Regions from separate parts of the Arthrobacter sp. StoSoilB19 genome, predicted to be linked through region 2. Evidence: riboswitches for the same ligand, from Rfam matches in the RefSeq annotation. Region 2 holds a riboswitch; the other holds the start of a gene.
What was found. A riboswitch is a leader RNA that binds a small molecule or an ion and turns the genes downstream of it on or off. The one in region 2 is predicted to bind glycine.
Positions count from the first base shown of each region.

Region 1: it holds a riboswitch for glycine, as region 2 does, so the genes downstream of both, gcvP (aminomethyl-transferring glycine dehydrogenase) here and gcvP (aminomethyl-transferring glycine dehydrogenase) in region 2, are expected to answer to the same signal.

Region 1 is NZ_AP024650.1:450,729-455,094, reverse strand. It holds gene cycA (D-serine/D-alanine/glycine transporter) at 29-1,570, opposite strand; glycine riboswitch at 1,717-1,815, opposite strand; glycine riboswitch at 2,107-2,207, shown strand; gene gcvP (aminomethyl-transferring glycine dehydrogenase) at 2,368-4,366, shown strand, end outside.
Region 2 is NZ_AP024650.1:811,872-816,237, forward strand. It holds gene LDO86_RS03835 (MFS transporter) at 38-1,597, opposite strand; gene LDO86_RS03840 (TetR/AcrR family transcriptional regulator) at 1,683-2,219, shown strand; glycine riboswitch at 2,313-2,410, shown strand; glycine riboswitch at 2,437-2,544, shown strand; gene gcvP (aminomethyl-transferring glycine dehydrogenase) at 2,598-4,366, shown strand, end outside.

The DNA of each region.
Region 1 (4,366 bases), 360 kb from region 2:
CGCCGCCGCTGCAACCCGCCGTCGGACGTTACTTCCCGGCCTGCTGGACCTCGCGCCCCGCCGCCCCGGCGTCCTGGCCGCCGCTGCGCGCGGCAGTGGCCTGGTCTGCCTGAAGCTCGGCACGGAAGACCTCGAAGCGGGCCAGGTGGGCGGGACGGCGCCGCAGGATGGCCCAAGCCACGCCCAGGATGACGAACCAGATGGGGGTTACCAGCAGTGCAACGAGAGTGTCGGGCTGGGTGGTAAGGGCCCAAAGGACGAAGGCGAAGAATGCGTACACCACCCACACGGCGGGAATGCCACCGGGCATCTTGAACTTCGACGCCGCATGCAGGTGCGGCCGGCGGCGCCGGAAGGAGATGTAGCTGGCGAGGATGATCGACCAGACGAAGACGAAGCAGACCGCAGACACGGTGGTCACCATTTCAAAGGCCATGCCAACATCCTGGCCGGCATACATGAGTACGACGCCGGACAGCAGCAGGACGCAGGACAGGAACAGCGCGTTGCTGGGCACCTTCCTCGTGGAGAGCCGGCTGAAGATACCGGGGGCATCGCCTTCCTGGGCCAGGCCGAAGACCATGCGGGACGTGGAGTAGATGCCGGAGTTCGCGGAGGACATCGCCGAAGTCAGGACCACCAGGTTGACCACCGTGGCCGCGGCGCCGAGGCCGGCCAGGGAGAACATCCCGATAAAGGGGCTGTGGCCGGCGGCGAACTGGGTCCACGGGGTGACCGCCATCAGGATGACCAGCGCACCGACATAGAAGAGCAGCACGCGGACGGGGATGGCGTTGATGGCCTTGGGCAGCGTGCGCTCGGGGTTCTTGGCCTCGGCGGCGGTGGTTCCCACCAGTTCGATGCCTACGAAGGCGAAGACTGCGATCTGGAATCCGGCCACGAAGCCCATGAACTCATTGGGGAAGAACCCGCCATGGCTCCACAGGTTGGTGAAGCTTGCGGTGCCCGCGTCGCTCTGGAAACCGGTGAAGATCATGAAGAGTCCCACGATGATCAGGGCTGCGATGGCGACGATCTTGATGAGGGCGAACCAGAACTCGGTCTCGCCGAACGCCTTGACGGTGGCGAGGTTCAGCAGGAGCAGGATGCCCACCGTGGCCAGGCCCGGGATCCAAAGTGGCAGCGCCGGCCAAAGTTCCTTTGAGTACCCTGCGATGGCGATGACGTCGGCGATTCCGGTGATCACCCAGCAGAACCAGTACGTCCAGCCCGTGAAGAATCCGGCCCACGGCCCCAGGAGATCGGCGGCGAAATCACTGAAGGACTTGTAGTTCAGGTTGCTGAGCAGCAGTTCACCCATGGCCCGCATGACGAAGAAAAGCATGAAGCCGATGATCATGTATACGAAGATCACGGATGGGCCGGCCGCGGAGATGGTCTTGCCGGAACCCATGAACAGGCCCGTGCCGATCGCGCCGCCGATGGCGATGAGCTGGATATGCCGGTTGGTGAGCTGCCGCTCCAGGTGGGGAGGCTCGCTGCGGGCTGCCGTGGCAGCGCCTTGGCTGCGGGCTGGTTCGCCGTTGGACGTGGGGGGATGAATCGCCATGAGGAACTCCATCGATAAAGCGGCTTTTGGGTGCCGCAAAAGATTTGGTTCCTCCCCGCTCTGTAGTGGACCTGAGAGTTTCCGCAGCAAAAGCCGCTTGCACCGCCGGTGAGCCAGGGTCATGCCCGGCTGCTTTCCAGAGTTGCCTGTCCGCGGCGGTACGTGGGCCTGAGAGTTTCCTGGGGAGGGTTTGCTCCTACGGCGCCTGCTGGATGTACCCGGCAGGGCTCTCCCGCCGCAGGTCGAAGGCGTATTCAGTTGGAAGCCGCAGGCTTTTTGGGCCACGGCCGGTCATGCAATGGGACAGGCGCCGACTGGTGGGCTGCTCCGGATACGCTGAGCCAGCCACCGGCGGCGCCAATCCCGGGGTTCAGTGTGGTGTCCGTCACGATCGAATGTCAAACCCCTCCCGACACAAGCGGGGAAGAACGGCGTCACGTGCCCCTCGAGCCCCGCACGGAAGCCGCCCGATTTGCCACGGACGGGTCTATCCCGGTACCTTGTGAGCCGAATCACCCACATTTGAATAAGCCTTTCGAGCTGTGACGGGAGAGTCCTCCCGGCGAAACACCGGTCAGGCGCCGTAGGAGCAAATCCTCCCCAGGAATCTCTCAGGCCCCCGTACCGTCACGGCGAGGCGACTCTGGAAAGCAATCAGGCTTCTGCCTGGTTCACCGACGGTGCAAGCGGTCCCCTGCCAACAGCAGGCAACGCGGAATCTCTCAGGTCCAATACAGAGCGGGGAGGAACCCATCCCACGCCGTGCCACCTTCGGCCGGCCAGATCTGGAGTTCCTCATGACGATTCATTCGCATCCAACATCGTTTGTTGACCGCCATATCGGCGCGCGCCGCCAGGCCGACATCGACACCATGCTCAAGGCCATCGGCTACGACAGCCTGGATGGCCTGGTTGACGTGGCCGTCCCCGCGCCCATCCGCCAGGAAACTGCGCTCAAGCTGACCGACGCCCTCAGCGAGGTTGAAGTCCTCACGGAACTGCGGAAGCTTGCCGCCAAGAACAAGACGGCAGTCCAGATGATCGGCCAGGGCTACTACGACACCGTGACTCCGCCGGTGATCCGCCGCAACATCCTGGAATCCCCGGCCTGGTACACCGCCTACACGCCCTACCAGCCGGAGATTTCCCAGGGCCGGCTTGAGGCGCTGCTGAACTTCCAGACCATGGTGCAGGACCTGACGGCGCTCCCGGTAGCCAACGCTTCCTTGCTGGACGAGGCAACGGCGGTGGCCGAGGCCGTGCTGCTGATGCGCCGCGCCAACAAGTCCAAGGCAGCGAAGGACGGCAAGACGGTGCTCGACGCCGACTGCCTCCCCCAGACCATCGCCATCGTGCTGGGCCGGGCGGAGGCGCTCGGCTTCGAGGTGGAGGTCGCCGACCTGTCCAAGGGCCTGCCCGACGGCGACATCAACGGCGTCGTCCTGCAGCAGCCCGGCGTCTCCGGCCGCGTCTGGGACCAGTCCGCCGTCATCGCCGAAGCCAAGGAGCGCGGCGCGCTGGTCACCGTGGCTGCGGACCTGCTGGCCCTGACACTGATCACCCCTCCGGGCGAGCAGGGCGCGGACATTGCCGTCGGCTCCACCCAGCGTTTTGGCGTGCCGCTGTTCTTTGGGGGGCCGCACGCCGCCTACATGGCCGTCCAAAAGGGAATGGAACGTACCCTCCCGGGCAGGATCGTGGGCGTCTCCAAGGACAACGCCGGCACGCCTGCCTACCGGTTGGCCCTGCAGACCCGCGAGCAGCACATCCGCCGCGAGAAGGCCACGTCCAACATCTGCACCGCCCAGGCGCTGCTGGCCATCGTGTCCTCCTTCTACGCCGTTTACCACGGCCCCGACGGCCTGAAGGCGATCGCAGAGACCGTCCACCACAAGGCCAGGGTCCTGGCAACAGCACTCACGTCACTGGGCCGCGAACTGGTCACGGACTCCTTCTTCGACACCCTCACCGTCCGCGTTCCGGGCAAGGCCGCCAAGGTGATCACCGCCGCTGAAGCCCGCGGCATCAACCTGCGCTTCATCGATCCGGACACGGTGGGCGTCTCCGTTGATGAGACGACGACGGCGGCAACACTTTCCGCCGTCGCCGTCGCCTTTGGCGCCGGTCCGGTGGGTGACGCCCAGGGATTCGAACTGCCCGACACCATTGTGCGCACCTCGGCCTACCTGCAGCACCCGGTCTTCAACACGCACCGGTCTGAAACCCAGCTGCTGCGTTACATCCGCAAGCTCTCGGACCGCGACCTGGCGCTGGACCGCACCATGATCCCGCTGGGTTCATGCACCATGAAGCTGAACGCCACGGCCGAGATGGAAGCCATTTCCTGGCCGGAGTTCGCCTCGATCCACCCGTTCGCCCCGGACTCCCAGACCGAAGGCTGGCGCGAACTCATCGCCGGCCTGGAAGCGGACCTCGCCGAGATCACCGGGTATGACCAGGTGTCCATCCAGCCCAACGCGGGCTCGCAGGGCGAACTCGCCGGGCTGCTCGCGATCCGCGGCTACCACCATTCCCGGGGCGAGCAGCAGCGCAACGTCTGCCTGATCCCGGCCTCGGCGCACGGCACCAACGCCGCCTCCGCCGTGCTCGCGGGCATGAAGGTGGTCGTCGTGGCCACGGCTGCCGACGGCACCATCGACCACGACGACCTGACGGCCAAGATCGAGGCCAACAAGGACGTCCTGTCCTGCATCATGATCACCTACCCCTCCACCCACGGCGTGTACGACTCCGATGTCCGCGAGGTGTGCGACGCGATCCACGCCGCGGGCGGCC
Region 2 (4,366 bases):
TTAATCCGGTACCAGGCGCCCTTTTTGTTTCGCTTGGTCAGGCCGCTTTCGGCACCTTCCGCAGCACGACGGCGGCGAGGACTGCCGCCGTCGCCATCAGTACCAGCCCAATTGCCGCAGTGATGTGCACGCCGGAATCAAACGCTGACGCCGCAGCGTCCCGGACGGTGTCCGACAGGGAAGCGGGCAGCAGGTTTGCTGCTTCCACTGCGCCGGCAAGTGTTTCCCTCGCGCTGTGCAGGGAGGAGCCGGGCAGCATGCCGTCAAGGCCTGCGGGCAGCCGCAGGTTCTGCTGGTAGGACGCCGTCAGGATGGAGCCCAGTACCGCCGTGCCCAGCAGCGACCCCACCTCGTAGCCGGTCTCGGAGATTGCCGCGGCAGCGCCTGACTTCTCCGGCGGCGCGGACCCGAGGATGAGGTCGTTGGAGATGGTTTCGGCCGTACCCACGCCCAATGCAAGGACCAGCAGGGCTGCCAGCAGCAGCGAGGGGCCGCCGTCGTGATTCCCGAATGCGACCATGGTGTAGCCGGTGGCACTGAACGCCAACCCCGCTGCCACCACGTATCCCGGGCGGACCTTGCGGACCAGCGGCACCACCACCAGGCCGGCCACCACCGTGGCGGCCAGTGCCGGGATCATGGCAACGCCGGCTGCGGACGGCGTCATTCCCTCGAGGAGTTGGAGGTGCTGGGCGAGGAACAGGATGAAGCCGTTGAAGGAGAACAGGGCAAGGATGTTGGCGCTGATGGCCATGCTGAACACCCTGTTCCGGAATAGGGACATGTCCAGCAGGGGGTGCGCCAGCCGCTGCTGCCGCTGCACGAACACCGCCCCCATGGCCAGGCCGAAGGCGATGGCGCCCAGACCTGCCGCCCCTGGACCTTCGGTGGCAACTGCCTTGATCCCGTAGACAACGGGCACCATGACCAGCATGGAGAGCAGGATGCTGGGGATGTCCACCTTGCCGGGTGCCGGATCCTTCGATTCCGGGATGAGGGCCGGTCCAAACGCCAGCAGGGGGAGCATGAGGGGGACCGCCACCAGGAAGACGGCACCCCACCAGAAGTGCTCCACCAGCCAGCCGCCGAAGATCGGACCCAGGGCCGCGCCGCCGGAGAATCCGGCGGCCCAGATGGCGACGGCCAGCCTGCGGCGATTGGGCTCGGGGAAAATGTTGCGGATCAGCGACAAGGTGGACGGCATCAGCATGGCGCCGAAGAATCCCAGGGCGGCGCGGCCGGCGATGAGCCATTCCGGCGCGGGTGCAAAAGCCGTCGCAACGGACAGCGCGGCAAAGCCGATGCTGCCAAGGATGAGCAGCCTCCGCCGCCCAATCCGGTCGCCGAGGCTTCCCATTGATACCAGCAGCCCGGCCAGCACCAGGGGGTAGGCGTCAACGATCCACAGCAGCTGCACGCCCGTGGGTTCCAGGGCCCGGGCGATGGCCGGCAGCGCGAACGTCAGTGCGGTGTTGTCCACCGCCACCAGCAGCACGGGAAACATCAGGAGCCCCAGCGCCAGCCAGTCGCGCCACGGAGGACGCACGGAAGTGCTGCTTGCCTGCCCGGTTGCCGAACTCTCGATGGAAGTGGTCATAAGATAACTATACCGTCCGGACGGTATAGTTTAAAAATGCGATGGTTTTCCTTATTCCTGCGCGGGGGAGGGCATGATGGAGGGCATGCCCCGAAAGCCTGTTGCCCGTGACGCGGTCCTTGACGCCTTCGAGTCCCTGCTGATTGAAGTGGGTGAGCGGGCGGCCACCCTCGATGCCGTGGCGCGCAGGGCCGGCGTATCCAAAGGCGGCCTCCTCTACCACTTTCCCAACAAGGAAGCCATGATTGCCGTGTTGCTCGACCGCCTGGAGGGCCTGGCGGGCGAGGATGCCGATGCCATGGCGTCGGCAGCTGAAGGCGCCGCGGCCTACTTCATCCGTTCCTCGGTCTGGGCGGATACCCCTTTGGACCGTGCCATCGTGGCCGCCACCCGGCTTGCAGAGGTGGCCCACGAGGAGACGCGGCGCCGCTTCGCGGCCATCCAGCAGCGCTGGCTGGACGAAATTGCTGCGGATGTGGGACCTGGACTGGCCAAGGCAGTCCTCTATATGGGGGACGGCCTGTACTTCAACGCCATGCTGTCCGTGGCCCCTGCGCCGGCCGGGGGAGCGGCCGCTGACGTGGAGGAACTCCTGGCCGCGCTGGAACGGCTCCGCAGGTAGCTCCGTCATTTGCCGGGAGGGGTTGCCGCGTAGAACAATAGAAAGTTGTGAGGGCTGTCACCGGCCTTCATGATCCAACAAATGAATAGCCTTTGATCTGCGGCGGGAGAGTTCTGCCGGAAGTACAGGCAGGCGCCGTAGGAGCAAATCCTCCCCAGGAATCTCGCAGGCCCCCGTACCGCCGCGGCGAGGCACCTCTGGAAAGCAGCAGGCAGTCTTATTCTCTTTTGGAGAGGTAGGGACTGTTGTGCTCACCGACGGTGCAAGCGGGTCCTGCCCAGGCAGGGAACGCGGAAACTCTCAGGTCCAATACAGAGCGGGGAGGAACCCGAATAGCTGTGGCGTACCCTTCGCCGCCTGAGTAAATGGAGTTCCTTCGTGTCGGTTACCCCAGCCTCCACCACTTTCGTAGACCGCCATATCGGCGCGCGCCGCCAGGCCGACGTCGACACCATGCTCAAAGCCGTAGGCTACGACTCGGTCGATTCCCTTGTGGACACCGCGGTTCCCAAGGTCATCCGCCAGGACACCGCCCTTCGCCTGCAGGACGCCCTCAGCGAGGTTGAAGTCCTCACGGAACTGCGGAAGCTTGCCGCCAAGAACAAGACGGCAGTCCAGATGATCGGCCAGGGCTACTACGACACCGTGACTCCACCGGTGATCCGCCGCAACATCCTGGAATCCCCGGCCTGGTACACCGCCTACACGCCCTACCAGCCGGAGATTTCCCAGGGCCGGCTTGAGGCGCTGCTGAACTTCCAGACCATGGTGCAGGACCTTGTGGGCCTGCCCATCGCCAACGCTTCGCTGCTGGATGAAGCAACGGCGGTGGCCGAGGCCGTGCTGCTGATGCGCCGCGCCAACAAGACCAAGCCCGCGGCAGACGGCAAGACCGTCCTGGACATCGACGTGCTGCCGCAGACCATCGCCATCGTGCTGGGGCGTGCGGAGGCGCTCGGCTTCGAGGTGGAGGTCGCCGACCTGTCCAAGGGCCTGCCCGAGGGCGACATCAACGGGATCGTGCTGCAGCAGCCCGGCGCTTCCGGCCGCGTCTGGGACCAGTCCGCGGTGATCTCTGCAGCGAAGGACCGGGGCGCGCTGGTCACGGTCGCTGCGGACCTGCTGGCCCTGACACTGATCACACCTCCGGGCGAGCAGGGCGCGGACATTGCCGTCGGCTCAGCCCAGCGCTTTGGCGTGCCGCTGTTCTTTGGGGGCCCCCATGCCGCCTACATGGCTGTCCGCAAAGGCCTGGAGCGTTCCTTGCCTGGCCGCCTGGTTGGGGTGTCAAAGGACGACGCCGGCACGCCTGCCTACCGGTTGGCCCTGCAGACCCGCGAGCAGCACATCCGCCGCGAGAAGGCCACGTCCAACATCTGCACCGCCCAGGCGCTGCTGGCCATCGTTGCGTCCATGTACGCCGTATACCACGGCCCCGACGGCCTGAAGGCGATTGCCCAAACGGCGCACCGCCACGCCCGTAGCCTGGCGGCCTCGCTTGCGGCCGCCGGCGTCGAGGTGCTGCACACGAGCTTCTTCGACACCCTTACGGTCCGGGTCCCCGGACGGGCTGCTGGCATCATCGCCGACGCCGAGGCGCGGGGCATCAACCTGCGCAGCGTCGACGCCGACACCGTAGGCATCGCCCTCGATGAAACCACGACGGTGGCCATCGTCGCCCAGGTTGCCGACGTCTTTGGCGCCACGGTTGCCGAGGTCCAGGGCGAGGGCCAGGGCTTTGGGCTGGAGGCCGCCGTCGAGCGTTCCTCCGACTACCTGCAGCACCCGGTCTTCAACACGCACCGGTCTGAAACCCAGCTGCTGCGTTACATCCGCAAGCTCTCGGACCGCGACCTGGCGCTGGACCGCACCATGATCCCGCTGGGTTCATGCACCATGAAGCTGAACGCCACGGCCGAGATGGAAGCCATTTCCTGGCCGGAGTTTGCCTCGATCCACCCGTTCGCCCCGGACTCCCAGACCGAAGGCTGGCGCGAACTCATCGCCGGCCTGGAAGCGGACCTCGCCGAGATCACCGGGTATGACCAGGTGTCCATCCAGCCCAACGCGGGCTCGCAGGGCGAGCTCGCCGGGTTGCTCGCGATCCGCGGCTACCACCATTCCCGGGGCGAGCAGCAGCGCAACGT